4 regions of the Sporomusa rhizae genome follow, and region 2 is predicted to be linked to each of the others. Evidence: riboswitches for the same ligand, from Rfam matches in the RefSeq annotation. Region 2 holds a riboswitch; each other region holds the start of a gene.

Region 1 (7,564 bases), 1.4 Mb from region 2:
TTCGCCAGGCAGCTCAATTCCTGTTGCCTTGCCAAATCCAAATGTCCGCACATAGTTTGTTAATTTAGCGGCTCCAACCCTAAGACCTACCTCAACAAAACCGGTGTTAATGGAGTTTTTAATAATATCAATAAATGATATATTGCCATAGCTGTCACCGCTCCAGTTCTGTATCCTACGCCCTGATACCTCTACATAGCCTTTATCCACAAAACGCTCGTCCGGACGCACTTTTCCTTCTTCCAGCGCCGCCGCAGCAATCACAGGCTTAAACGTCGAGCCTGGTTCGTATACGATAGATACAGCCCGGTTTTTCCATTCTTCCGTGCTATACCGTCCAAACTGATTGGGGTTATAACTTGGCCGGCTGGCCATCGCAAGTATCTCACCTGTTTTAGGCTGCATTATAATTACTGTAGCGGCTTTTGCCCCGGTTTTCTGGACAGCGCTATCCAACGCCCGTTCAACTATATACTGAATGGTGCTGTCAATGGTTAAATAAACCGAGCGCCCCTGTTTTTCCGGAATAAAAGAAAATATTGACTTAAATATAGGCGTACCATAGCTGTCTGTGTCAATAACCTGTTTTAATTCTCTGCCTTTGATGGTCTTGTCCAGCGCCATCTCAATTCCTTCCAGACCTACATCATCAGTACCAACAAACCCCAGCACTTGCGCCGCCAACGAATCATTAGGATAGTAGCGTTTGCTCTCTTCTATAAAGCCAAGACCGGTAAGCTGCTGTTCCTTAATAAGCGCAGATACAGCCTTAGCCTGGTCCGGTTCCATAGTTCGTTTAAGCCATACAAAACTATTGCCGGCGGCCAATTTATTCTTGATAATTGCCACATCAATACCAAGGATGGGGGCTAACATATTAGCCAAGCTGTCTGCTTCTTTTACCTCACGGGGATTAGCATACAATGACTTAGTCATACTGCTTACAGCCAATTCCCGTCCGTTACGATCATAAATGGTTCCTCGAGGCGATTGCATTGTCCGACTTTCCTGCAATTGCTCTTGGACTCTGGCGCTAAGCCTTTTTCCCTCACCAAATTGAATCCAGGCAACTCTGCTTACTAAACCAATTAAAGCCAGCATCGTTAACGTTAAAAACCACGCCAGGCGTTTTTGAATATGTACAGGCATAACAGCCATTTATCGTCAATCCTTCCTTAGGTCACTATTCAGCTATATGTATTCGCTATTTATTAGCGTTACCCTGCAAAAAAATAGCTTATCGACGCTACAATAGTTACCGGTCTTAACACCAAAGGGCCTCCGTCAGTTTACTACAGATAATATAAGTAGGTTACTTACATACTATCTCGAAAGCATGTACGACAGTTGTGAGGGCAAAAAAATAACACCGCTGAAAAGCGGTGTTATTGCAATTAACTTTATTGTGCTGGGTAATTATCCCTCGCGCAGGCTCCCCGGGATGCTTCTTTGTGGGCTCTCTTATACCAAAAGCCGACAGCTAATACACCTACTGTAATAGCAAACGGAAGCAGCCATTCCGGAACGAAATTATGAATGACAGGACCAATTTTATGATCGGCCATCATCATCTCGCCTGCAGTCCAAGCAATCAGAGCAGCGCCGGCATAAACAACAATCGGAAATCTGTCCATAATTTTAATAATGATTTGGCTGCCAAAAATAATTAACGGAATGCTAAGCGCAAGGCCGATACTTAAAAGCAGAAAATCGCCTTTTGCTACAGCAGCAATAGCCAAGGTGTTATCAAGGCTCATAACCAAATCGGCAACAATAATTGTCTTAATAGCGGCCCAGAACGTAGCACCGGCCTCTACATTTTCCTCGCCATTATCTTCCATAAGTAATTTAGCCGCAATCCAAATTAAGAGTAAACCGCCGATAAACTGGACATAGGGAATTTGCAAGAGTACAACTGCCACAAGTGTCAATACCACCCGTAGCCCTATCGCCCCGGCGCTACCCCACAGGATGGCCATCTTTTGTTGCTTTTGGGGCAAACAACGGCTAGCCATTGCAATGACTACAGCATTGTCGCCGCTAAGCACGATGTTCACCATCATGATACTAGCTAGCGCTAATAAAAACTCCATTTTTCTGCACTCCTTTTTTGGCTTTATAATTGTTTTGATACCAAATGACCTTAAAACAAAGCCCTTCCATGATATCTGGTTTTAGCACCAGATATCAATGGTGTGGTATTAAGCTTATTGTACCAATATGCTGTTAATTGTGCAAGTCCTATATCGATAAAATATTGTATACATAATACAACATTGACTTTTCAAATCCGCAATACAGGCATTTCACTCATAAATTCACCTTAATACTTATCATTTCTACGTTTTTGACAAAAAAAGAAAAAGCACAAGCCAGTGTCTTCTGCTTGTGTACACAAGATAATCATTAACAAATTTTGCAGAATTTATATAGTACTAGATTATAATACTTAGTATTAGTACCTTTACACCGCATTAGGTTACATTACTCTTTTTGTCCTGTTATATTGGGCAATTGTTTCAGCAGGATGTTCTTTGTATCAGAGCAACGTATCTTTAATCACTCTAAGCGCATTTCCCCAACATATTTTATCGATTTCGCCCGCAGTAAAACCGCTAGATTCTAACGCTATTGTAAGCTTACTCATTTGACCGGCATGTGCCAGTTCTAATTCCGGACTTATCCCGTCAAAATCCGAACCTATTGCGATAACATCGAGGCCGCCCACCCGGCGAATATGTTTTATATGCAAAACCATATCACTGACTCGGCTGATAGGAGCATTCCCAAGAAAATCTTTGGCAAAATTAATGCCCATAACGCCACCTTTATCGGCCAGCACTCTGATCATATCGTCTGTCATATTGCGAGGATGGCCGGCCAATGCACGCGCATTGGAGTGTGAGGCAACAAACGGCTTGGCAGATAATTGTGCTACGTCATAGAACCCCTTATCGGACAGATGGGAAACATCTATAAGCATACCAAGGCGGTTCATTTCAGCAACTACTTCCCGCCCGAACGGGGTAAGCCCCTGTTCCCTGCATTCCGGCCGCGAGTTAGGATAACCAATTTCGTTAGGGTAATTCCAAGTCAGTGTAATTAATCTGACACCCAGGCGGAAAAAATTACGCAAATGCACCAAACTCCCCTGCATTGCGCCGCCTTCTTCAATGGTTAGAAAGGCCGAGATCTTGCCATTCTCCCGATTACGGCAAAAATCACTATAGTTTTTAGCCAAGGCTATATATTGCTGATTGATTTCCAGTTCCTGATAAAAGCGGTCAATCATGCCCAACGCCCGCTGCAATAAATTCCCATCCGTTTTTTGGTTAAGGAACATAGCAAAAAACTGGGCTTGCGCCTGCCCGGCTCGCAGTTTTTCTATATCCACACTATAAGTATTACAATATAATCCGCCTTGCTCCTTCTCTTCCATTAGGCGCAAAATGGTATCACAGTGAAGATCTATACACTTCAACCAAGTCCCCCCCCTTTCCCCTCTTCAGCCAATAAAGCACTGCAATAAACACGGCTCACACTTTGGTAATACAAAAAGCCGGTCACCATATGTATACGCAGCAGTATGTGTCGAAATACCAAACAACAATCCTGTACTCCTCTGACGGCTACTATCTCCGGCTACTTGCTCTGAATCTACTCGGAAAAAGCTTCGTTAATTACAACAATTCGAGCAACTACCCGCCAAATCCCCCCGTCTGTGCCATAAAATAACACATCCTATCTACAGAATATTTTAATGTTATTTTTTTCACTTTTTCATCTCTACATCTATTGACATCTTTCGTCAACCATCTTAGAATGAAGTCAATAGGCAATTGAATATTGTCAGGATGATGCTAATAGGAGAGACTGCGTGAGCAGCGCCGAAGGAGCAAGGCTACTGCCTCAAACTCTCAGGCAAAAGGACTGTTAGCAGACTGAACTCTGGAGAATGCGCATATCAAGCGCTACCGAAGGAGAGCCTTAACGGTGAACTCTCAGGTACAAAGGACAGAGACAAGGAATTTTTCCATTGTCTCTGTTTTTATTATTTTAGGGGGAAATTTACAATGGTACACATCAGTAACCTGAACCGCGTCGGTCTACAATGGACAGCCTGCTACATTTACCATTACATGATCTCAAAACTATTCTTGGATTCGGTTATGCTAAATATGGTCAATGTATTAGCAGCCATAATCACTTCAGCTTATTTTATCCGCAAAATTCATTTAACAGCTACTAACCCCAACACCAGGCGGCAAAAATCAGATAATCCTGATTTACTTGCTCAAACAAGCCATGTGTGGCAAACCGTATTGGCCGGCACCGTGATTTTATCAATCATTATAAGAAACACCGTATACTAATCCACACTGCCAGAATCACCGGCATTACCCGAATCGCTTACATCCTTAGCCGGTTCAGGCGAAGCGAATTCTCCTTGGATCTCCTGCACCTGCTCTTCGGCCCATAACTGCTGGCTGAAGCTGTCAAAATCAGCTTCTTTCATTATTCCGGCCTTCGCCAATTCATGTTTAAGCTCCTCCGGGGCGAGACCGCGCCAATTCTCATATTGATGGCTGTCAATCAAGAAGTTATTAACTAGATAGCTAAGCATACTTCCCGTCAGGGGGCTACTCATTTCATTCGTCTCCTGGCGCAAATAAGCATCGTCTTTTATTATCTCCGGATGACTGGCCGCAGGCTGGCGCGGGCGGAGAAACACAGCAGCGGCAATAGCTATACCAGTTACTGCTATAATTACCCAAATCATGTGGTAAACCTCCTTTTATAATTGCAATACACATTTAGTATCAACAAAAAAAAATCTAGATTATCGTGTTAAATAAAACCATGATATCTTTATTGTATCGGAAGGTTATTAACCAACCTTCTGCGAATAAAACGTTATTGCATACAGTTTTTCTTACTAACTATTCCAAAACAGGCGAGGTAGCTATGAAGCATTTAGCCATACCGTCCGGTTCTACTTCACTTTCGGGGATTTTACATACTCCAGTGGCTCCCGTAGGAAATACCCTGATTATCTCCCATGGGTTTCGTGGCAGCAAAGACGGCGGAGGCCGGGCTGTCGCGCTGGCCGAAGCGGCGGCAGCGGTTGGCTGCCATGTAATTCGTTATGACTTTACGCCATGCGTCAATCTTTCTTGCCAAATTACCGAATTGAACGCAGTTATTACCTACGCCCGTCAAACAATCGGCGGACAGATATTTCTGTTGGGCCGGAGCATGGGTGGTAGCGCCTCAATAGCCGCAGCTGCAGCTGACCAAAGAATAAGTGGACTTATCCTATGGGCTACTCCTTGGAACTTAGACGAAACATTTCGGTTAGCTCTCGGTAATTATTATGAAATACTGGCGGCAGGCAAAAATATAACCTTAGAAGACGAATATGGCCGCCTGCAGCTTACTCCTGACTTTATCCATGATTTTAATCGCCATAATCTTCTAGCCTGCGTAAAACAGCTAAGCACAACCCCCATCCTCGTAATACATGGAACAGCAGATGTTATTGTGCCTGCCAATCAGGCACACACACTATACCAGCATGCTTCGGAGCCAAAGAAGCTAATACTCTTTCCCGACGGAGACCACCATTTAGCAGCCTATTCCCAGGAGGCCAGTTCTGCTGTAGCAGAGTGGCTGAGCGGCTTTGTCCGTTAAAGTCGAAATTCTAAAAAAAAGCGTCTACTATCGCCCAGGTAATAGACGCTTTTTTTCTAGCATAGTTACCTGCCAATAATAGCCACGATACCAAAAAGCATTATAACAAGACCGGAAATTTTATTGACTAGGCCAAGGTTCCTCTCGTTCACCTTCTCCCGGAACGCACTAATACAACCGCTCAACACAAACCACCACAAAAGCGAACCGGCGAAAACACCCGCAACCATTTGCACGGCTCCCAGCCGGTCACCGACTGCAGTGCCAATTCCCAATCCTGCAAAAATACCGGCAAAAGATAGAATCGTCATCGGGTTTGTTATCGTCAACAGAAAGGTTGACAGAAACGCTTTAAAGATGCCGGTACTTTTTACCTGCAGGGTGCTGTCAGGCGGCGCTGCCGTAAAAGACTTATAGCCGAGAAAACAAAGAAAACTTCCCCCTATAAGTTTAAGCAGAACTTGCTGTTCCAACAGAAACTGCGCTATAACTGTTATGCCAAATGCAGCGATACTGCCATATATAGCATCGGCCGCGGCTGCCCCCAATCCTGATACCACTCCCGCCGACATCCCCTGCAGCAATGTTTTTCTAATGCATAGTAGCCCAATAGGACCAACCGGAGCAGCGATAGAAAAGCCAATGATCAAACCTTTCACAAACAACGGCCACATACATACCACCTCACTCAGTAATTAATGGCAATACCGGGGTCTCTTTTACCGTTGACAAGAGAATCGTTGTTTTCGTTTTGACTATACCGGGAGTACTCTTAATCTGCTCGCCCAGCAGCATTTCCAAATGCCGTGTGTTGCGGCAGCGGACTTTTAAAATATAATCCTCTTCACCGGCAATATGATGACATTCCAGAATTTCCGGTGTATTGGCCACTAAATTTAGAAATCCCTGCCGGTGCTCCGGACGCTCCAAAGTAACCGAAATAAATGCCGCTAAACCCAGCCCCAACGCTTCGGGGTCAATTAACGCGGCATACCCTCGGATGATCCCGCGTTGCTCCAGTTTATGTACCCTGTCGGCAGCTGCCGGAGCCGATAGCCCAAGGTACGCCCCTAACTCAGCCCAAGAAGAACGCGCAGCCTCCATCAGCCTTCCGATAACTTTCAAATCCAAAGTATCCATTATCAATCACCTTCAAAAATAATTTTATTTTTAATTATATCATACGAATAATAATAAAACACTTTTTTTATCTGCCTTCTTTTTTTGTTCTTTACCCGGGCTTCCAAAAAAAGATAACTAATTCAAATGACTTGATAAAAATTTAACTTGTATGGTTTAATGTAAGAGGAGTTTTGGCAAGCATACGCAAATACTAGGAGAGAACATTAACAACTCCAATAGTTAATCCTAGTGTTAAGAAACTGAAATCCGTCACTATCTGGAGGTTCTATGGAACAAGAGAAACAAAGACTTAGTATTGATGTTGCCAGACTATACTATCAGTCCGAATACAGTCAGGAGCAGATTGCTAAACGCTTGGGAATATCACGTCCAACTGTCTCAAGGTTATTGCAATACGCTAAAGACCAAGGGTATGTCACCATCCGAATCGCCGATCCGATTGAAGATGTAAACGAATTATCGAAACGTTTAAAAGATAAATATAAGCTGGACGAAGTTCAAGTAGCCTTTTCACCGCTCAGCGATTACGAAGTAAGCATACAGCACATCGGACGTAAAGCGGCAGCATATTTATATGAGATAATCAAAGACGGAGATATTATTGGCGTTACCTGGGGAAGAACCATGTACACTTTAGCCAGCCAGCTTAAAGCTAAAACAACCCAGGGAGTTGAAGTAGTTCAACTCAAGGGCGGTGTAAGCCATTCCCAAATAAACACCTATGCTCCGG
Region 2 (7,564 bases):
CCGGTTAGCTCCTGTTTGTTGACAAACAGCACTCCGTTTTCGATTTTGGTGGTATTGCCAAAATTTACTCCTTTGATATGAATCTTACCAAGAGTAAGGCGCATCCTATTCCCTCCTGTTCGTTAGCCTATCAAAGCATTTAGTTTTTCTTCGATTTCTGTCTGACCAAATTGGCCGTTTAACTCAGCGACCAATTCCCCCTTGTTGTAAAACTGAAAAGTCGGCAAACTCATAACTTTGACCTGTATTGCCAGGCGACGGTTTTCGGTGGTGTTTACTTTGCAGAACTTAACTTTGCCGGCATACTTTGCCGCCAATTCTTCGACCAACGGCATGAGACCCATGCAGGGAACGCACTTTGGTCCCCAAAAATCAACAAGCACCGGCAAATCACTTTGGAACACTTCCTGCTCAAAATTTTCTTTGGTTAGTTCAGTCAAATTGGCCATTATTTTCCCTCCTTGTCAAAATGATTTTCTATATATTTTTCCGCATGGAAAGCGGCGATGGCACCATCAGCCGCCGCGGTAACTACCTGCCGCAGCAGTTTGGTCCTAACATCACCTGCGGCATATATACCCGGAAGGTTAGTACGCATGTTTTCATCTGTCGGAATATAGCCATGTTCATCCAGTTCGATTAGGTTTTCCAGCCAAGCGGTATTCGGTTCCAGGCCAACATAGATGAAGATTCCGTCGACCGTCATTTCGGTTTTTTCATCAGTAACCCGATTGCGCAAAGTTACGGTTTCCACCACACCATCGCCGTCGATCTTCTCGACCACCGAGTTCCAGATGACCTCAAGCTTGGGATTTGCCAAAGCCCGTTCCTGAACAAGCTTGGTTGCCCTTAATGCGTTGCGGCGGTGCACCAGCCACACTTTGTCAGCGAATTTCGTAAGATAGTTAGCTTCTTCAACCGCTGAGTTGCCGCCACCGACTACCATGACGTTAGCCCCCTCATAAAAAGCGGCGTCGCACGTGGCACAATAGGAAACGCCCCGGGCCCGGAATTCGAGTTCGCCAGGGCAACCGAGAAGTTTCGATGTGGCTCCGGTAGCTATGATCACGGCCTTGGCACTGAAATCACCTTTATTGGTCTTAATAATACGGTAGTCTCCGTCACTCTGTATTCCCTGGACCTTAGCCACCAGTCTTTCCGCTCCGAACCGTTTGGCCTGCTCCTCCATTTCGGTGGCGAGTTCGGGGCCGGTAACGCCCTTAGAAAATCCCGGATAGTTCTCAATCTCGTCGGTAGTGGCGGCTTGACCGCCACTGGCTCGCATTTCAATATACATTGTCTTAAGCTTGCTTCTGGCGCTGTAAATGGCCGCCGTCAAGCCGGCCGGACCAGCGCCGATGATCATAATGTCATAATGCTGCATTTTTATCCTCCCTTCATATATTGTGGTTTAGTAGGGGCATCAGGGCTTCCGCCTAGTGGTCTGACTACGTTGAAAGCGTAAAAGAATTCGCGGGAATTTTTTCGCAAGGCGAGGCGGAGGAGGCGCACATATCGGACATATGTAAACCGACGACAACGAAGCATTGCGGAAAAAGGCCCGTGAAGTAATTATGATTTCAGCGTAGACAGACCGCTAGATAGCTCAAGAAGAAATCGAGGTCGATTACCGCGAAGTCGTCAAGATGGCGAAAAGCCGCCTCAGGCCGAGGTCTATCACGAAGCATTGCAACTGTTTTTGCTAATGCGGTTTCAGCAAGCACAACAGAATCCGGTTCGGGAACCTGTGCAGAAGTGTTTTCCATTACCACGGTTTTATAGGGCGTTTGGTTTGGCTTGATGCTGCCTGTCAAGGGGTGGGTAAGCAGACGATGACACTGATGGCTTAGATCCCGGACGGAGTGAAGAACATCTTCGGTATAGCCCTCGACCCAAATGAGTTGGTAGCAGCGCTCCAAATGCCGGGCAGCAAAGCAGTCCCTGACCTTGGGATTATTGGTGACCACAAACCGCATTCATTATCTCTCCTTCTTATGTTGATATATAAAAAGACAGAAGCCATAATTGGCTTCTGTCTTTTAACCTGAGAGATTCGCGACCCATTCCATTCGCATACCCCATCGGTGCCGCATTCAGCGGTCTCTCCAGAGACTCGTCAAGGTACGGTCCTTTTGCCTGAGAGATTCGGTCCACTTGCTCCTTCGGCGTCCACTCAAGGTGGATCTCTCCCGTACCTATCATCCGACAATATTTAACATTTTTTGGCGCAGGTAGATATGCTTTCTCTGCGTTTTTTCGAAAAGAACTTAAATCATGTTCGCGTATGACGAACATAATGACAATATTTACTATTTCTTGATTTCATTCTATAATGGCTTTTGGCATCTGTCAAGCAGGTTTTGATGAAATTTACTCACTGAATAACTTGTTTAAAATATAGATATAGAGCGGATTTTATAGGGGATGAAGATTTTATCTTTAGCTATGAAACCAAAATGGCCAGATAAATTCGACTAAAAAATATCTTTCTGAGGTGGACTTGGTGTTGAGAATTGAGTGATCTTTCAGAAAAATAAGGGAGGCAGCAATCCACATCATTCCGCTGCTTTCATTCACAAAATAACAGGTAAATGTATTTTAAGAATGGACAAAAGGGAGCATGGCTGACATTGCCGGAGTTTTATGCGCCAACCCTGGTTGGAACTTTGTAATGAGTCAGGGGACGGTTCCTTGACTCATCGCCTTTTGGCGTAAAATACAAGAAAAGGGTGGAAAAGATGCTAAGGGAAAGCCGGAAAAGAAGTGAGAGTAAAATATATCATGTAATGGTCAGAGGAAATGAGAGAAAAGAAATCTTCCTTGATGCCGATGATAAAATAAGATTTTGAATTAATATTGAATAAAAAAACAAAGTCAAGTTTATCAGTGTGACAAATAGCAGAAATGCTGGGTAGTGGTAGAAATATACTTCAAAAATTACAATGAGTCAGGGAACCGTCCCCTGACTCATGTAAATAGGAATGGACAATAACTATGTTTTTTATTGATTAATGTACCTCTCATAATCATTAACATATTATATATCAATGATACTGCATCAATTTTATCATGGCTGCCACTACGAGAGATTACTAAAAATATATCACGTAATGGTCAGAGAAGACGAGAGAAAAGAAAGCTTCCTTTGATGACGATGATAAAATAAGATTTTGAATTAATAATTGAAATAAAAGCATAATCAAGTTTATCAGTGCGACAAAATAGCAGAAATGTTTGGTATTGGTAGAAATATAGTTCAAAAATTACAATGAGTCAGAGAACCGTCCCCTTGACTCACACTAAAAAACGAGAACTAGCCTTGCGTAAAATGGCTAGTTCTCGTTTTTTTTATATAAATATCGCTAATGAGTGGATTTTTAACTCATGATATCAACAAATCGTCCCGCCGCTATGCCGTTCATCGGTTTTTGCCATTATTGTCGCCTCGATTGCTTTTTTCAGCCCGCGAACAATTATATCCAACGCCATGCTTGGCTGTCCGGAAAGCTTTGCTGCTTGCTGTGGCAAATAGGGGATGTGAATAAAGCCGCCTCGCCGGATACTGCCTTCTTGTTGTAAATGATGCATCAAGCCATAAAAAATATGATTACAAACAAAAGTGCCTGCAGAGTTAGACACGCTGGCCGGAATTCCCTCTTGCCGCAGTTCGGCTACAATTTTTTTTATCGGCAAAGTAGACCAGTAGGCCGCAGGACTTTCAGGAACGACCGCCTCGTCAATGACCTGATTTCCCTCATTATCGGGAATCCGAAAATCATCGACATTAATAGCAATCCGTTCCGGCGTAATCTCCATCCGCCCGCCGGCCTGGCCAACAGCAATCACAATCTCCGGCTGCACATCTTCTATCGCTTTTTTTAAAGCAGCAATCGATTTACCGCGTACAGTAGGAATCTCCCGTGTCACCACTTTCGCTCCGGCGATTTCGATTCCGTCCAGCTGTTTGACTGCTTCCAGGGCGGGATTTACGGTTTCCCCGCCAAATGGGTCAAAGCCTGTTATCAATACTTTCATTTTATCCTACCTCCTAAAAAGCCAACCAATAAATGAGTACTATTTGAATCAGTAACAGTGGGAGAGCTGTGGCAATTTGCGCTTTGATAACCCCGTTCTTATTCTTCATCTCCAATAAGGCAGCTGGAACTACATTGAAATTAGCGGCCATCGGTGTCATTAAAGTACCGCAATACCCGGAAAGCATCCCCAGTACGCCCATAATGGCCGGGTCGGCTCCGTGAAGCTGAATCACTAAGGGGATGCCGATACCTGTCGTGATAACGGCAAAGGCGGCAAAAGCATTGCCCATAATCATAGTAAATAAGGCCATTCCCACACAGTAAGCCACCACGACCGCTAATAAATTGCCGGTCGGTACGACGGATGCCACCATAGTTGCAACTACTTTGCCAACGCCGGCTTTATCAAACAGAGCGCCTAAAGCTGCTAAGAATTGCGATAAAATAACAGCCCAGCCGATAGCGTCAATGAGACGTCTTCCCTCGTTGCCGGCTACAGATAAGGATTCACGGGTCATAACGAGTGCCGCAGCCAGTCCGCACAAGGAGCCTATCCCCAAACCGACTAAAGCACCCAACTCGGTAAATTTGGCAATTAAGAATGTTACGATTGGCACGATGAGAGTTGGCAAAAACAGACGATTGCCAAAGCGTAAGGCCTCTTGTGTTTTTGTTTCTTTAGAATTTTCACCATAAACACCGGAGGAAAGCCATTTCATACTGGCTATAGCAGCCATCAAAATAACCATCACACCGACCAGCCAGGCGGGAATGCTCTTACCTCCTACAAAGGTTATGCCATACAGCAGCCAAAAAGCGGCAGTTCCCCATTTTGCCTTATGATTTTTATCGAATATTGTATAAGCGCTGAAAATAAACAATATTAGGCCGATCAGATAGTACATATGCTCTAAGGTGATTTTCATTACATAGCACTTCCTTTGCCGTCATCGAAGAATTTTTCTTGCAAAAGACGTTCCATTCTACGATCAAACAGCGAATAGCGAATCCCTGCAATAATTAAAGCGGCTATGCCGGTAGGTAGAGCATACAAGGCCATGGTTATTAAATCCACCTGATAGCCGGCCTGTTCCATAACCCCTTTAATTAACAGTAAACCGCCTGCGGCAATAAAAAGTAATTGACCATAAAAATTGCCATAATTCTCGGATGTAGCTGCCATAGCTCTGATTTCATCCAGTACCTCGGGGGGCAATGTCCGCCCCTTGGCAACGGCTGCTTCCGCCATAGGGGAGACAATCGGGCGAATAAAACTCGGGTGGCCGCCCAATTGCATCCCCAGTGCTCCTGTGACTTGGCGAAAGAGCATATACAGCAGCATTACACGACCCGCAGTAGCTCCTTTTAAGTTTAAAATAAAACGTTCGGCCTGCTCTCGCAGTCCATGGCGTTCTAAAATACCAATGACGGGAAGCAGTAGAATAAGTAAAGACATGTACCGATTTGTGACAAAGGCACTTCCGATTGCATCCAGGATCTCTAATGGTGCCATTCCGGATACCAGGCCGGTAACAAATCCGGCGGCAATAATTACAAGTAAAGGGTTAAACCGAAAAGCCAGTCCTAACACAACAATCACAATACCGACTAGTTTGATCATACACTCACTCCCTTCTTTTTTTGCTGCCATCTTGCTGTTACTGAATACGATCAGTGTAGCTTGCCAGGGTTTCCATATCCAAAATCACAATTTTTTTGTTCTGGATGCGAATTAACCCTTCGTTCATAAATTCTTTCAATTGCCGTGTTACGGTAATACGTGAACAGCCTACATTTTGAGCCAGCTCACTTTGCGTAAAGGAAGAGGAAATCATCGGCATATCGGTAGCATCCTGAACAGGTTCATTTGAGCATGCGGTCAGACGAAGAAGCGCTTCTGCCACGCGTCCTCGCGCGTCATTGAATAAGTGATTTGTTGACTGAAGCAGCACAATCCGAAATTTTCTTGTCATGCTATGCATAAGATACTCATACGTTTTCGGATTTTGTTCCACGGCTTGTGTCAACATTTCTTTACTGACAAAAGAGACCTGCGCTGGTTCTTTCACTTTTACCACATAATTCAGAGCTCCGCCGCCCAGCAAATTCATTTCGCCAAAAATCTCACCGGAGCGAAGCAAATAAAGTAGCTTTTCTTTGCCATGCGTACTAATAATGGTTTTTGCCACTATGCCTTTGGTTACAATACCGAAAGCATTCTCACAACAAAGAGGATCAATCAAATGGCCTTTAGGATAACTCTTACAGTAACCCCATTTTGCCAACTCCCCGCGAAAAAAAGCCCGCATCTCTGTTTGCCGTTTGTCATCAAATACTTCTTTGTACATTCACAACACACCTTATTTCAGTCTATAAGTAAGATATATTGTACAGAATTCCCCATGTTACGCTATTACACAACACTGCTGCAATCTGGTCTTATTATAACTAAAAAGCTTCTTGAAAAATGTATCATGGGCTACATTTTCAGACAAATTAGTTTATTTTTATTGAAAAAAGTGAGATAGATACAAAAAGTGTATCTGGAGAAAAGACAAGTGGATTAACTATGCGGGCTGTTAAGACTACGTAAGCAAAAGTGTAAATTAGCGGAGCGCAAATGGGAAAGATGCACAGGCAACCTTGCCCCCTTGACACGGCGGGGGAGAGTTATATTTATTTTTACACAGAAAAAATGAGAATGTTGATCCAAAACATAACAAACATATATTAAATATGCAACTAAAATAACCAAAATAAATCCTAAAATATATTGCAAATACTCAGAAAATAGATTATAATATTATCAATATGTAACTAAAACAATTCAAACAACCGAAAAGTAACCAAGATATAACCAAACGGTAGTAGCGTTATTTTTCTAAGTTGGCTAAAGATGTTTCGATTAATATAATCTGGGGAGGAGAACTTTTATGGAAAATATTAAAAATAAGCGAACCATACTTTATGCAATCGCATTGACGGTAATTTTTTTTAGTCAGTTAATATTGCCTGTGTCGGCCACAGAGCCGGAGCCGGGTGTGCTGATTTTGAAAGTTGACCGGAATGATGCGATACAGATGCCTAAGGATTTCAGGAAAGCAAGCGACTCCTTTAAAAGATCTGTCAGGGATGGCAAATTACCTTCGAGAACAGGTATGGATAAATTGCAATTGTCTGGCAGTAGTTATTTTTCTCAGTTGGAATTTGCCAAAATGGTTACGAAGCTGCCTGTTGACCGCTTAGTTATCTTGGATTTGCGCGGTGAATCCCACGGCTATTTGGATGGCATGGGGGTTAGTTGGTATAGTGCTTATAAAAGGGCGAACTTTGGTAAAAATGCCGCAGAAGTCGAAGCAATTGAACGGGACTTGCTAAAAAGTACACTAAACGCTCCGGTTAACGTTGCCAGACAAGCTGCGGATAAGTCTGTTATTTCGACGACGGAAAGAAAAGTAACTAACGCAATTACAGAAGGTGACCTTGCGGCAGCATTTGACGTGAAATACTACCGTATCCCGGTAGCT
Region 3 (7,564 bases), 800 kb from region 2:
TAAGGGTCAAAGCGGCAATCTGTTTAAAGCCTTCCTTACCAACAGTATTTAAGTATACAGCTGCTGCTAATGCGCATAATGCTTCATTGGAGCAGATGTTAGAAGTTGCTTTCTCGCGGCGGATGTGCTGTTCGCGGGCTTGCAGCGTCAGAACAAAACCGCGGGTGCCTTCGTTGTCGGTAGTTTGGCCGACAATTCTGCCGGGCATCTTACGCATCAGTTTCTCGGTAGTAGCAAAGAAACCAAGGTACGGGCCGCCAAAGGACATCGGAATACCAAGGCTTTGGCCTTCTCCCAACACAATATCGGCACCCAGCTTGCCGGGAGCCTCAAGTAAACCAAGCGAAATCGGATCAACGGCGGTAATCAGCAGCGCGCCTTGAGCGTGAGCTAAATCGGCCAAGGCCTTGACGTTTTCGATAGCACCGAAGAAATTTGGAGTCTCAAGAATAACACCGGCGACGGATTTACTCAGTTTAGCCTGCAGTTCATCAGCGTCCAGCTGTCCATTTTTATAGCCAATCTCCGTAATTGTGTAACCCTTGTCAATAGCATAGGTATTTAAGATAGTCCGGTAGTGAGGATGAACACTCTTGGCTACCAGTAATTCGCTGCGGTTGGTGGCGCTGGCTGCCATCATAGCTGCTTCAGCCAGACCAGTGCCGCCGTCATATAAGGAAGCATTGGCTACTGCCATGCCGGTTAGTTCACAAATAAGGCTCTGGTATTCCCACAGTACTTGCAGATACCCTTGCGAAATTTCCGGCTGATACTGCGTGTATGCTGTATAGAATTCCGAACGTCTCAGTACATGGTCAACCACACTGGGTATGTAGTGGTCATACGCCCCGGCACCAAGGAAACAAGCATATTCAGTAACCGCAGCGCTCTTAGCGGCCATCGCCGACAAGTGTTCTGCCAATTCAGGTTCAGACATGGCTTGAGGTAAATCAAGCGGCCGGTTCATTCGCAATTCAGCAGGGATATCTACAAACAAATCCCTGACTTCATTCACACCGATAGCCTGAAGCATAGCCTTGCGGTCTTCGTCGGTATGCGGCAAATAACTCCACGGCATTTTAATGGCCTCCCTCGGCTACCAGTTTCTCATAGGCCTCACTGTCTAGAAGCTTACCTAGTTCAGAGGTATCAGTAATTTCAAACTTGGCAATCCAGCCTTGTCCATATGCATCTTGGTTGACAGTCTCAGGAGCATCGGACAGGGCCTCGTTTACTTCAATTACTTTACCGGAAATAGGTGCATAAATATCAGATACTGCCTTTACCGACTCAACTACAGAAAAACCTGCTTCAGCGGCAACTTCGGTTCCGACTTCCGGCAATTCTACAAATACTACATCACCTAATTGAGATTGAGCAAAATCGGTAATTCCGATAGTAGCCACATTACCTTCCACTTTTATCCACTCGTGATCTTTAGAATACTTAAGCTCTTTTGGAATATTCATTGTTATTTCCCCCTAATATAAAATGGTTTGGCGATAACTTCAGCAGGAACGTTTTTCCCGCGGATCTCAATGTCAAACTTGCCGCCCACTTTGGCATATTCGGCTTCCACTAATGCCAACCCGATATTTTTATCCAGAGTAGGTGCGTAGGAACCGGTTGTCACCGTCCCTATCCGGCGTCCCTCAAAAACAACCGGGTAGTCGGCCCGGGCAATTCCCCGTCCGGTTAAAACAAACCCGGCAATTTTACGGTGCGGCCCATTTTGTTTCTGCGCGGCAAGGGTGGCACGTCCGTTAAACTCGCCTTTATCCAAAGAAACAAATTTACCAATACCAGCTTCAATCGGCGTAATTGTTGCCGACAATTCATGCCCATATAACGGAAGGGTCGCTTCAAACCTCAGCGTATCACGGCAACCAAGTCCGGTAGGCATCAGCCCGTACGGTTTGCCGGCTTCCATTAGTTTTTCCCAAAGAAAAGCTGCATCTTCCGGCCGGCAGTAAATTTCAAAACCATCTTCGCCGGTGTAGCCGGTGCGTGAAACCATGACAGATTTTCCGGCAACTGTAGTTTGCGGGATAAACCAGTAGTAACCGAGCTTAGCCAGCGGGGCATCGGTCAGTTTGCTTATTATGGTTTCAGCCTGCGGCCCTTGCAGCGCCAGTTCGGCAGTCTGATCGGATAAATTGGTCAATTCCACGTTAAAGCCGGCACTATTTTCTTGCATCCAATTCCAGTCTTTTTCGATATTGGCGGCGTTTATAACTAAAAAATATTCCTCGTTACTACGTTTATAAATCAAGAGGTCATCCACTGTACCGCCATCAGGATAGCACATTGGGGTGTACTGCACTTGCGTATCAGCTATCCGGGAAACGTCATTTGTCACCAGTTTTTGCAAAAAAGCTAACGCTTCCGGCCCTTTAACAAGTACCTCACCCATATGAGATACATCAAATAATCCAGCCTTTTCCCTGACGGCTTTATGCTCTTCCAGAATTCCCGCATACTGGACCGGAAGCAGCCAGCCGCCAAACTCGACGATTTTGCCGCCGTACTTGACATGAGTCTCGTAGAGCGGCGTCTGCCGTACTGTCATGCAAATCATCTCCTCTTTTTTTCTATAGGATACCCATTTCCCAATTATCCCACTACCACTTAGTTATCCAGCAGTTAAAAGTGGACAAATAAAAACAGAGGCAAAGTGGAATAATCCCTTTGCCTCTGTCCATTGTACCTGAGAGATTTGCCCGTCAGGGCTCCCCATCGGTGACACCCGCGTTACCGCAAAGTGTGCTCTCCAGAGTATAGTCCGGTTACAGTCCTTTTGCCTGAGAGTTTGACAAAGTGCTTACTCCTTCGGCGCCGTACCAAAACGTTCTCTCCTATAACCATCATCCTGGTATTATTTGGTTGTACATTAATTTTAGCAAAGGAACAGAAAAATTGTCAATAGTCGAAATTATTTAATTAGCAAGAAAAATCCAGAAAAAAAAAGACAAGGCAAAGGAATACTTCTCTTTGCCTTGTCTTGCATTATTCCGTTGGCTATTTTATTACATCTACGCCCATGTATGGCCGTAACAGTTCAGGTATGATAACCGATCCGTCGGCCTGCTGGTAGTTTTCCAGAATAGCGGCTACTGTCCTGCCAATCGCTACACCAGATCCGTTCAGCGTATGGACAAACTCCGGTTTGGCTTTCGGTTCACGGCGGAACTTAATTTCAGCCCGGCGTGCCTGGAAGTCTTCAAAGTTAGAGCAGGAGGAAATCTCACGATACGTATTGAAGCTTGGCAGCCAAACTTCAAGGTCATATGTTTTGGCTGAGGAAAAACCCATATCGCCGGAGCATAACAGCATTGTCCGGTGAGGCAGACCTAGCAGTTGCAACACTTTTTCGGCATTAAGAGTTAACTTTTCTAACTCATTATAAGATTCTTCCGGCAGACTGAATTTAACAAGTTCCACTTTGTTAAACTGATGCTGACGGATAAGACCGCGGGTATCCCGGCCGGCTGCACCGGCTTCCGCTCTGAAGCAAGCACTGTAGGCAGTATAGTACAAAGGTAAATCCTTAGCGTCTAGGATTTCCTGGCGATGAAAATTAGTAATAGGCACTTCGGCAGTAGGAATGAGGTAGTAGTCAAGACCTTCCAGTTTGAACATATCCTGAGCAAACTTAGGCAGTTGACCGGTGCCAGTCATACTCGCTTCATTGACAATAAACGGTGGGAAAAACTCGGTAAAGCCATGCTCTTTGGTATGCAAATCAAGCATGAAGTTAATAAGCGAACGTTCCAAACGGGAACCCAGGCCTTTATAAAAAGTAAATCTGGCTCCGGTTACCTTGCCACCACGTTCAAAATCCAGGATGCCCAGCTTCTCACCAATTTCCCAGTGCGGCTTGGGTTCAAAAGAAAATTCACGCGGAGTGCCCCAGCGGCGAATTTCTTTATTATCATGCTCATCTTTACCCACAGGCACAGATTCGTGCGGGACATTAGGAATGCTCATAATAATACCGTTAAGAGAAGCTTCCGTTTCTTTAAGCTTAGCATCAATGGCCGAGATGCGATCACCTACTTCGCGCATCTCCACAATCATATCGTCGGCATTTTCGCCGGCTTTCTTCTTCCTGCTGATCTCCTGTGAAACTGTATTCCGTTGGTTTTTCAACGTTTCTACTTCGGCCAGCAGTTCGCGCCGTTCTTTCTCATAGTTGATGAATTCATCCAGACTCATCGCGGCGCCCCGGTTGTTCAGAGCTTGCTCAACTTTTTCCGGGTTATCACGTACAAATTTAATGTCTAGCATTTATATATACCTCCTTAACGATACGAATCGACTGTTCTGTGCGGACGAGGGCAGAAACCTACCTTCTCTTATTGAATGCCAAAAGATGGATATTTATTCTGGCAATGCAAAAAACTCCCGTCCCACTATATTATAGGGACGAGAGTTATCTTTCTCCCGCGTTGCCACCCTGATTGACTATTGCTAGTCCGCTCGGCACGCATAACGGACGTGAACCGTGCGGCTCATCGCCGCCTGCTCAAGGTTGGATAGCATAATGCTGTTACCGGCTCGCACCAATCCACCAGCTCTCTGAAAACATACAGTTATGCACTGTCCTATCATTGCATCTAACGATATCATGTTACCATATATTATGTATTATAAAATTATACATTATTCAACATTAATTGTAAAGTGTTGACAATCTGTTCAAACATTGGCTGTCGCTAAATAGTTACAGCCTCCCTGGTAATTAATAAATTCAATAAAACTCCGGCATATTTGCGGATCAAACTGTGTTCCGGCACATCTGGATATTTCCGCCAGGGCTTCATTAGTACTTAGCGGTTTCTCCCGGTAACAGCGGGCAGTCGTCATTGCATCAAAAGTGTCACACAATGCCAGCATCCTGCTAAACAGCGGTATTGATTCCCCGCTCAATCCCTGCACATACCCTTCTCCATCATACCGTTCATGGTGGTGACGCACAATTTCAGCTACCTGTTCCAGGCCGACCACTTCTTCCAAAATATTGGCACCAATATCAGGATGCTGTTTTATCACAGCAAACTCTTCTTCCGTTAAACGTCCAGGCTTATTTAGAATATGATCAGGTACACTTACTTTACCCACATCGTGAACTATCCCAACAACATACGCCATCGACACATCTTCAACAGTCAAATCCGAATATTGGGCGAAATCAGCCATAAGACGAGCCACATTTTTACTGTGTTTCGCTGTATAACTATCCCGATCTCCAATTACCCGGCAAAACATTTGAACAATGCTCATAATTGTAATTCCTTTCTTGGGAATGAGCCAGTCTGATTCTCGCGCCAATTAGATCTTCTATGTAAAATTTGTATGCTGCATTTATATTCTAAAATGCCCTGATAAAAAGCGTCAAGCTATATTTACAGCAATTTTATTAAATTCAATTAATTTATTTGTATCACAAAAGTATTTCTTTTTTATTTGTATCCTTTTTATACCATTACTGCCGTATTTTTTGTCACTTAATAGTAACGGCAAAATATTTTTAGACTGTTTACAAAAAGGAGTTCTTGCCTACTAAGCGAACTAAAATAACGAGGTGAAATAATGACATATACTTCACTTGAACAGCTAGAACAGGATCTCTTGGTCTGCAGTTCCTGTCCGCTCAGAAAAGATGCTATTGGTCCTACATCCTACAACGGCACATTAGCAAGCCCGTTGGCACTTGTCGGCGAAGGCCCCGGCGGCGTCGAGGATGAATACGGAGTACCTTTGGTCGGCCCCTCGGGGCAATTACTTGATAAAGCACTCGCCAGTGTCGGGATTACACGTGATTGTGTATACACCACAAATGTAATTAAGTGCCGCCCTAAAAATAACCGCACACCTACCATTGAGGAAGGACAGTTCTGTGCTGCGGCTTGGCTTGACCACGAGTTGGCGTTGGTTCAGCCGAAAGTAATCGTTGCCCTCGGTAGTGTTGCTCTAAAATATTTATTTGCCCCTACCGCCCGCATCACCAAAGATCGCGGCCAGTGGTTTACTACTAAATATGACATTCCGGCCATTGCCACTTATCACCCGGCCTACCTCCTGCGCCTTACCGGCAAAGAATTGGTTAAGGCCAAATGGGAAGTCTACTACGATCTGAAAGCCGCTATTGAAAAATGCCAGCAGCTGGCTCCTGAATATAACTTTAAATCCACAGAACCACCTGATTTACTGGCCTTATACAGCGAACGGCGCGCGCAGCGCAGCCAGAACAAATAAATATATAACAAACCAAAAGCGAGCTTAACTTCCGAGGAAGCAAGCCCGCTTTTAAATTTACTCCAGATGGTCAATATAGGTAATGGCACTCAATACGGCAACAAGCCCTTCACCGGTTGCTTTGGCAATTTGCCATGGTTTGCCGGTGCAATCGCCGGCGGCAAATACACCGGGAATATTTGTTGACATATCCCGGTTGACTTTGATAACTTCACCTTCCAGTTCAAGTCCAGGCAGAAGATTCTCGACCGGGTCGGACTGCCGCATGATAAATACGCCGTGCACCTTTAGCTCTTCCTTATCAGTGACCAGTTTTTCGACTTGGCCATCACCAACAATAGCTTTCGGCTTAGTGGACACTACCTTAACCGGAGAGCGCATGTTACCGAAATCGCCTTTATATTGTGGCAAGAAGTATACATTTCGGCACAGTTCTGCTAAAAACTCGATTTCATTTTCGCTTTCTTCGGTATACGAAATTACGGCAACATCCCGTCCTTGAAACATGCGTCCGTCGCAGGTCGCACAGTAGCTAACCCCGCGTCCAAGTAGATCACGTTCGCCTTGAAACAGCAGTGTACTTACAACACCGGTAGCAAAAATTACAGCTTTGGCTTCATAGGTGTTACCAGGTGTAAGCAAAGTGAACATTTTGTCGCCGGGAAACACGTTGACTACCTTTTCCTTGATAAGCTTAGGACCATGCGCCAGCGCATGGCTGGAAAAATGCTGCATCATACCCTTGCCGGTAATTTCCGGCATCCCCAAGTAATTATCCACCAAATGCGCCTTTTGCAGCTTCTGGCTAAAATCAAGATGCTCAAACAATGCAATGGATTTGTTACGGATACGCCCGGTCAAAGCTGCCGACAGCCCCGCCGGACCACCGCCGATAACGGCAATATCAAACTTAGTATCTTCGGCCATGTGTTTTCCTCCTTTTAACCGAGGTCTTTGGCCACCTGCTTCATGCGTTCGCGAATGGGCAAGTTGTAAGGACAGCGAGCCTCGCACTCGCCACATTCAATGCAATCAGACGCTTTGGCTTTTAGACCTTGGTACCGCCCTGGAATGGCAATTTTCATATTATATCTTGTATATTGTAAGTGAAAAATAAACATCGTCGGAATTTCAATTCCAGCGGCACAAGGCAAACAATAACCGCACCGGCGGCAGAAGTTAGCTCCTAGTACTTCGGCTTCAGCCTTCAGTTTGGTTGTTTCTTCAGGACTAAGCGGCTTAAAGTCTTTTGTTGGCGCCAAATTCTCCCGAATATGCTCAACTCTATCCATGCCGGGAATGGCCA
Region 4 (7,564 bases), 560 kb from region 2:
CAAATGTGATATTATTAAGATTTTTCCTGTTTCTGCTGTCAGTGACACGTACTTTAGTGATTTAAAAGGACCTCTTAATGACTTTCCTATTATGGCAGTTGGTGGAGTAAACAAGTCCAATGCCGGTGAATATTTTGCCAGAGGCGCCAGATATATAGGATTGGGCGGACTCTTTTCCAAAGATATTTTGGAAGAAAATAATTTAACAAAAATGCGAAAAAATTGTGAGGAATTCGAAAAAATGGTTTTTTAAAGAACAGGAGAGTTGAAGAAAATGGATGAGTTTATTGACCTAGACACAATCTTTATTAATCTAGAAACAACAGATAAAAAAGCTTTATTGGAGAAACTTGGGACTACGCTGTGCGATAAAGGCTATGTCAACGAGGCATATACGCAAGCGGTTATTTTAAGAGAGGAAAAGTTTCCTACCGGTTTAAATGTTCAGGGAAAAGTTAAAGTAGCGATACCGCACGCAGACAGCGGGCTTGTAAATCGTCCACAGATTGTATTTGCTAGCTTAAAAGAACCCATATACTTCAATAGTATGGAAAATTCCGAAGAACAAATTGGTGTGCAACTGGTATTTATGCTGGCCGTAAAAGACCCTGATAAGCATGTTGCCGTATTGCAAAAGCTGATGGAGATGTTTGGGGATAAAGAGGTATTAAACCAGCTGGTATCTTGCTCTTCTAAAGAAGAAGCCAAAGCGATATTAAATGAAAAAATTAACTAATTGGAAGGATGACTAATTATGAAGAAAATTTTAGTCGTATGCGGAACAGGTACTGCAACATCAACCGTAGCAAACAGGATGATCTCGGAGTATCTAAATGCAAAAGGGATTAAAGTATCCGTTACTCAGGCCAAAGTTACAGAAATTGCTGCTTACGCCGGAGAAATAGATCTTCTTGTACTCATGGCGACCGGGGCTGCAGTGCCAAGCAATATCAACGTTCCGGTAATCAAGGGATTGTCGTTTCTAACAGGAATTGGAAAAGAAGAAGTGTTAAAAGAAATTGAAGAAATTGTAAAATAATAAAAAAGTAGGAGGTATAACCATGCAAGAGGTAGCTGGTTTTTTTCAAAATGTTATGTCTCTGGGTTCCTATATTGTATTGCCGATACTAATATTTATTATTGCATTGATTTTAGGAACAAAAATTGATAAGGCTTTCCGGTCTGCTATTTTAATCGGGATTGCGTTAATCGGGATTAATTTAATGACAAAATTCTTAGGCGATAATCTGGGACCGGCAGTAAAGCAAATGTCCCAGAATGCCGGACTAAATCTAGATATTTTAGATGTGGGTTGGGGAGCCGTAGCAGGCGCTATCTGGTCCACTCCTATGGGCGTAGTTGGTATACCTCTTATCCTGGTGTTTAATATTGCATTAATCATATTTAAGCTGACCAAAACGTTGGATATTGATATCTGGAATTATCATCATATCGTAACGGCCGGAGTTCTGACCTATACAGCTACCGATAGTGTTGTTCTGGGATTCCTTGGAATGTTGCTTATGGCGTTTGTTATTTTTCGGCTTGCCGATTGGTCTGCGCCGATAATTCAAAAGTTTTACCATTTACCTGGTATTTCCTTGCCAACCAATTCTGCTTTAGCGCCTTTGATTATTGCAGTTCCAATGAATTATTTTTTGGATAAGATCCCCTTTGTGAGAAAATCAAAACTTAGTTTTGACTCACTGCAAAAATATCTGGGTGTCTTTGGAGAGCCGGCAATCATGGCCATTGTTATTGGATTAGGCATTGGACTTGTCGCCAAGTATTCCGTTAAGAATACGCTTACTTTAGCGATGAATTTGGCAGCGGTTATGGTGATATTGCCCAAGGTGATATCTATTTTGATGGACGGATTATCTGCGATTCAAGCGTCAAGCAAAGAATTTTTAGAAAAGCATATGAAGGGCAGAGAAGTCTTTTTGGGCCTGGATGCGGCAGTGGCCATTGGACATCCATCGGTATTGACGGTTTCTTTAATTCTTATTCCTTTGGCAATTCTCATTGCAGCTATTTTACCGGGAAATCGCATGATGCCGTTTGCTGATTTGACGGCAATTACGTTTCGAATGATTTTGGTTGTTGCGCTTGTACGCGGGCATGTATTAAAAACACTGCTTATTGGGATAGTCATTATTGCGCAAATTTTAATTTGCGGAACCATAACTTCGCCATTGATTACCAAAGTATATTTGTCATTAGGAAATACTTTACCGAATGGTATAGCTGGGATTGCCTCTTTTTCGGCAGGATCGCTATTTACCGGGTTCAGCGTAATTCAACTGCTTTCATTCTCTATTACCGGTCTTGCTATTTCCGGAGTAATGTGGCTGTTATTTTTCCTTTTACAAAAACAAGAACAGGCTAAGGCGATTAAGCTGGCAGAAGCAGCAAGTGATGCGGAATAAAGGTGAAAGAGGTGAAAATAATGACCAAAAGGGCATTATTAATGCGTGAGAACGATGACGTAGCGACTGTATTGGACTACATTTGTACTGGAGATTCTGTTCAGATCCTCATGGATGGAAAGTCGCATAATGAAATTAAAGTCATTGATGAGATTGATTGTTACCATAAAATTGCCGTCAGGAAAATTAAGAAAGGAGAAGAAGTTTTTAAGTATGGCGAGATCATTGGAAGGGCGACACAAGATATCAGCATAGGTGAGCATGTGCATATAAATAATCTGGAAAGTGTGATGGTAGTATGACAAAAATCAAAGGCTTTGTTCGTCCAGATGGAAAAGTCGGCATTAGAAACAAAGTTTTAATACTTTCAACCGTAGGGTGTGCAAATGGAACTGTTCAGCGAATCTCAGCTCAAGTTGATGATACTGTGGCTATTCCGAATGTTAAAGGGTGCGGTCAGATTGGCAAAGGAATAGAAATCATGAAAAAAGCGTTGTTGAATCTGACGATGAATCCTAATGTTTATGGAACTATTCTGGTTGGCTTAGGCTGCGAAACGACAAAACCGTATGAGCTTGCTGAAGAAATAAGAAGGATCAATCCTAAGCCGCTGGAAGTTATCACCATCCAGGATCAGGGAGGAACCTTAAAGGCAATTGAAAAGGGGATAAAATTAGCAAGAACAATGGCCGAAGAAATGTCAAAACTGGAAAGAACGGAGGTGGAGTTATCCAGTGTTGTTCTAGCTACCAATTGTGGCGGCTCAGATGCGACATCAGGCTTGGCAGCTAATCCGACATTAGGTAAGTGCAGTGATCAATTGATTGCTCAGGGCGGTACTGTAATGTTAGGTGAGACTACGGAACTGATTGGGACAGAACATATTTTGGGAAGAAGAGCAAAAAATGAGAAAGTGAAAGCCAATATTTATAAAATTATTGAAGATTTGGAAGAGCAGTTTAAGGCGACAGGAATTGATGTAAGAGGCGCAAATCCAACGCCTGGAAATATGAAGGGCGGTTTGAGCACTTTAGAGGAAAAAGCGCTGGGCGGCATTAGCAAAGGCGGATCTACGTCCATCAATGAAGTTGTTGAGTATGCATCGATTCCCCGGGAAAAAGGGTTAGTTATCATGGATACTCCGGGGTATGACATAGAATCTGTTTCAGGTATGGTAGCAGGAGGAGCTCAAGTTTGTGTATTTACAACAGGGAGAGGAACGCCTATTGGAAATGCATTAGTTCCCGTTATTAAAATTACAGGAAATAAAAATACCTATGAAAGTATGGAAGATAACATCGATATGGACACATCCGGCGTCATTGAAGGGACCAGGACATTGAACGAGCTTGGTAATGAACTCTATGAAATGTTGCTGGAAGTTTGCAATGGGAAAAAAACAAAGGCGGAGTTATATGGGTTTGGTGATTTTGCAATCTACCATAATCAAGAAATTTGGTGCAACTGTGAATTGGATTAGGTCAAAAAAACAGGTCAACAATCGATACTCCACTATTTACCATGGTTCCGTTTTTAAAGAGGGAGGGTATTCATTATGGTGACGCTGTATATACCTGTCCTTTATCCTTTCAGAAGGTACATACAGAAGATATAAATATATATTTTCGTTGACATTTATAAAAATCGATGGTAGAGTATGTAAATGTACTACTAACTTAATACCGAACTTCGTGTGAAGATAATGGGAGAGAGATTTTATAATCCGCCGAAGATGTTATGCTTTCAGGCAAAAGGACCGTTATTGGACGAAACTCTGGAGAGCCTCAATTAGAGCACCGAAGGAGCAAGCTGATTTATTTAAAATCAGTGAATCTCTCAGGTAAAAGGACAGAGCAGATTAGCTGTTTATTTTTGAGGCCAAATTTTACAATTTGGCCTCTTTATGTATTTTAGAGGCCAGATTTTATTATTTGGCCTCTTTCTGCTTTTTTGAGGACGGTATTCACTAATTTTTGGGGGGAGTCGGTCAATTCAATAATAATTCATATCCCAATAACCAAATAGTAAGTGTGGAAAATTGGGATTGCAGTAACAGAGCTAAAATCAGTGACATTAGAAAGGCGGAATACATATGTCGGAAAACCAAAGCTTATCGAGAGGGCTGAAAAATCGTCATGTTCAATTGCTTGCCATTGGTGGTGCAATTGGTACCGGATTATTTCTAGGTTCAGGCCGGTCCATTCACTTGGCAGGCCCCTCTATTTTATTTGCCTATATGATAACAGGAGTCATTTGTTTTTTTGTTATGCGTGCCCTTGGGGAATTATTGCTTTCTAATTTAAACTACCATTCTTTTGTCGACTTTGTGCGTGAGTATCTGGGAAACGGAGCCGCATTTATTACCGGATGGACCTACTGGTTTTGCTGGATTTCACTTGCCATGGCTGACGTAACGGCTGCCGGTCTTTATATACAGTACTGGTTTCCCAATATAGCGCAATGGGTTCCCAGTCTTATCATTCTTGTGATTTTACTGATCATGAATCTTACCGCCGTGAAGTTGTTTGGTGAAATGGAATTCTGGTTTGCCTTAATTAAAGTGGTGGCAATTCTGGCACTGATTGTAATTGGTACATTTATGATTATTAAAGGGTTTTCCACAGATGCCGGGGCATCCAGCTTTACGAACCTTTGGAGCCATGGCGGCTGGATTCCCAATGGTTTAAGCGGCCTTATCCTTTCCTTCCAAATGGTTGTATTTGCGTTTACGGGAATCGAATTAGTTGGTTTAACCGCCGGTGAAACTGAAGATCCGGAACGCGTTATTCCCAAGGCGATCAACAATATTCCAATCAGAATTATTATTTTCTATGTCGGCGCACTTCTCATCATTATGAGCATATATCCCTGGACTTCCATTAGTCCGGATAGGAGCCCGTTTGTCCAGGTGTTTTCTGCCGTGGGAATTGCCGCCGCTGCAACTATTGTGAATTTTGTTGTCCTAACGTCAGCCGCATCTGCTTGTAACAGCGGGATCTTCAGTACAAGCCGCATGGTTTACTCTCTGGCGAAAGAAAATAATGCCCCTGAGTCAATGAAAAAATTAACTTCCAATCAAGTACCAGCGAATGCGACACTGTTCTCGGCCATTGTTGTCTTGATTGCGGTTATCATGCAATATATTATGCCGGAGGGAGTATTTGTACTCATTACGAGTATATCAACGTTCTGCTTTATCTTTATTTGGGCAATTATAACTGTCTGCCATCTAAAATATCGCAAAACGAATCCCGAACTTGCTGCTAAGAACAAATTCAAAATGCCGCTATATCCAATCATTAACTATGTAATTTTAGCATTTTTTGCTTTTGTTTTAGTTACATTGGCACTCAATGAGGAAACTCGTGTAGCCCTGTTTGTAACACCTGTATGGTTTATAATGCTTGGGGTGATTTACAAGATTTTAAAATCGAGAACGAAAGAGGAAGAGTCCGAAACCAGTTTAGCATAAGGTGTTGTGAAAAAGGGCATGTGAGAGGAAGCATAAAAATGGTCATTTAGCCATTTTTATGCTTCCTTTAAATTTTTCGGAATGCGGATGGAAAAACTTGCTGAAAGAGCAGCAATTGTCTTGTTTGGTAACATTTCTTTATTGATACTAAATAAGCCTCATTCGGGGAAAGATGAGAGAGAGTTTGTTTCTACAAGTAAAATTTAAAAGTGGAGGGGGTTTCGTATGCAAGTTTATTTAGGAATAGATGTAGGTTCCGTGAGTACAAATATTGCCGTTGTAGATGAGCAGGGAGCTGTGCTTGACACTTTATATATTCGGACACAAGGACGGCCGGTCGAGGCTGTTCAGAAGGGACTCAGACAAATCCACCAAGGTAATCCGGCGATCGTTGTCAAAGGTGTTGGTACAACAGGTAGTGGGCGTCAACTGATTGGAGTAGTTGTTGGCGCCGATTGCATAAAAAATGAAATTACTGCTCACGCAGTAGCTGCTATGCATATCGAACCTGATGTACAGACCATACTCGAAATGGGCGGACAAGATTCAAAAATTATCCTGATTCGTAACGGCATTGTAACTGATTTTGCCATGAATACGGTATGTGCAGCCGGGACAGGTTCTTTTTTAGACCAACAGTCGGCCAGGCTTAGCATCCCTATCGATCAGTTCGGAGATATTGCCTTTCAGTCGCAATCACCAGTAAGAATAGCTGGTCGCTGTGCGGTATTTGCTGAATCAGATATGATCCATAAACAACAGACCGGGCATCCTATTGGCGATATATTAAACGGGCTGTGTCAGGCCTTAGTACGCAACTATCTTAGTAACGTCGGTAAAGGCAAGAAAATTCAAGGCCCTATATTATTTCAAGGAGGCGTAGCGGCAAATAAAGGAATGCAACGGGCCTTTGAAGAGGCGCTCGATACGGCAGTCATTGTTCCGCCGCATTTCGACGTTATGGGCGCCGTCGGTGCAGCCCTTTTGGTCCGAGAAAAAATGCGGGATGTTAAGCCAACAGTATTTCGCGGCTTTGAGGTAGCGGATTTTGAGTACCAGCCAAGAAGCTTTGAATGTACTGGCTGTGCTAACTTATGTGAAATTGTAGAGATGCAGATGAATAAAGAAGTCATTGGTAGGTGGGGTGACAAGTGCGGTAAGTGGTCTAACATCCAATGAAACAGGTTCATGTACTGTTCCCTTTTACTTCCATTTATAAAATATAGTAATTGACAGATAATAATATTGTTGATTCAAAGTATATGAATATTAAGGAGGCCTCCCAATATGACGGTTAAAAAAGACCTTGAAAAAGCTATTGCTGCTGCAGAATCTGCAAAAGGTTCTTATGCTTCCTTTGCAACGGCGACTGATGACAAAACGGCGCAGGAAATGTTTAAACAAATGTCGCAAGACATGGATCGCCATATCGCTCAAATAAATAGCCGTCTTAGTCAGAACGCGGAGAACCAGTTACAAAATCTGCAAAATCAATAGCAACGCCAAAAAGGAGGTAGAAATCTTACCTCCTTTTAAACTGAAGAATAATAAGGTGAGCGAGATGAATTTTCGTGTAGGAATGCCGCAGGCGTTATTACATCATGAATTTGGCCAGCTTTGGATGGGTTTTTTTAAAAGTATGAACGTTCCCGTTGTTGAATCA

The links. Region 2 has a riboswitch for glycine ahead of SRRS_RS21595 (GrdX family protein). Riboswitches for the same ligand answer to the same signal wherever they lie in the genome.
Region 1: it holds a riboswitch for glycine, as region 2 does, so the genes downstream of both, SRRS_RS00515 (hypothetical protein) here and SRRS_RS21595 (GrdX family protein) in region 2, are expected to answer to the same signal.
Region 3: it holds a riboswitch for glycine, as region 2 does, so the genes downstream of both, gcvT (glycine cleavage system aminomethyltransferase GcvT) here and SRRS_RS21595 (GrdX family protein) in region 2, are expected to answer to the same signal.
Region 4: it holds a riboswitch for glycine, as region 2 does, so the genes downstream of both, SRRS_RS19060 (amino acid permease) here and SRRS_RS21595 (GrdX family protein) in region 2, are expected to answer to the same signal.

The regions. Positions count from the first base shown of each region.
Region 1 is NZ_CP156925.1:130,819-138,382, reverse strand. It holds gene SRRS_RS00530 (penicillin-binding protein) at 1-1,158, opposite strand, end outside; gene SRRS_RS00525 (TerC family protein) at 1,401-2,093, opposite strand; gene SRRS_RS00520 (dipeptidase) at 2,540-3,481, opposite strand; glycine riboswitch at 3,855-3,943, shown strand; gene SRRS_RS00515 (hypothetical protein) at 4,074-4,373, shown strand; gene SRRS_RS00510 (hypothetical protein) at 4,370-4,780, opposite strand; gene SRRS_RS00505 (alpha/beta hydrolase) at 4,966-5,691, shown strand; gene SRRS_RS00500 (LysE family translocator) at 5,757-6,365, opposite strand; gene SRRS_RS00495 (Lrp/AsnC family transcriptional regulator) at 6,376-6,831, opposite strand; gene SRRS_RS00490 (sugar-binding transcriptional regulator) at 7,102-7,564, shown strand, end outside.
Region 2 is NZ_CP156925.1:4,589,233-4,596,796, reverse strand. It holds gene SRRS_RS21610 (glycine/sarcosine/betaine reductase component B subunit) at 1-104, opposite strand, end outside; gene SRRS_RS21605 (thioredoxin family protein) at 123-449, opposite strand; gene trxB (thioredoxin-disulfide reductase) at 449-1,384, opposite strand; gene SRRS_RS21595 (GrdX family protein) at 1,581-1,976, opposite strand; glycine riboswitch at 2,115-2,202, opposite strand; gene pcp (pyroglutamyl-peptidase I) at 3,391-4,035, opposite strand; gene SRRS_RS21585 (DUF979 domain-containing protein) at 4,049-4,963, opposite strand; gene SRRS_RS21580 (DUF969 domain-containing protein) at 4,963-5,658, opposite strand; gene SRRS_RS21575 (Crp/Fnr family transcriptional regulator) at 5,696-6,385, opposite strand; gene SRRS_RS21570 (protein tyrosine phosphatase) at 6,971-7,564, shown strand, end outside.
Region 3 is NZ_CP156925.1:5,391,201-5,398,764, forward strand. It holds gene gcvPA (aminomethyl-transferring glycine dehydrogenase subunit GcvPA) at 1-1,078, opposite strand, end outside; gene gcvH (glycine cleavage system protein GcvH) at 1,080-1,469, opposite strand; gene gcvT (glycine cleavage system aminomethyltransferase GcvT) at 1,472-2,569, opposite strand; glycine riboswitch at 2,780-2,868, opposite strand; gene serS (serine--tRNA ligase) at 3,019-4,287, opposite strand; gene SRRS_RS25230 (HD-GYP domain-containing protein) at 4,699-5,283, opposite strand; gene SRRS_RS25235 (uracil-DNA glycosylase family protein) at 5,593-6,258, shown strand; gene SRRS_RS25240 (NAD(P)/FAD-dependent oxidoreductase) at 6,316-7,185, opposite strand; gene SRRS_RS25245 (aldo/keto reductase) at 7,200-7,564, opposite strand, start outside.
Region 4 is NZ_CP156925.1:4,025,891-4,033,454, reverse strand. It holds gene SRRS_RS19090 (bifunctional 4-hydroxy-2-oxoglutarate aldolase/2-dehydro-3-deoxy-phosphogluconate aldolase) at 1-253, shown strand, start outside; gene SRRS_RS19085 (PTS sugar transporter subunit IIA) at 275-736, shown strand; gene SRRS_RS19080 (PTS sugar transporter subunit IIB) at 755-1,039, shown strand; gene SRRS_RS19075 (PTS transporter subunit IIC) at 1,062-2,429, shown strand; gene SRRS_RS19070 (UxaA family hydrolase) at 2,450-2,731, shown strand; gene SRRS_RS19065 (UxaA family hydrolase) at 2,728-3,909, shown strand; glycine riboswitch at 4,194-4,291, shown strand; gene SRRS_RS19060 (amino acid permease) at 4,522-5,901, shown strand; gene SRRS_RS19055 (acyl-CoA dehydratase activase) at 6,127-7,080, shown strand; gene SRRS_RS19050 (DUF1657 domain-containing protein) at 7,189-7,398, shown strand; gene SRRS_RS19045 (acyl-CoA dehydratase activase-related protein) at 7,463-7,564, shown strand, end outside.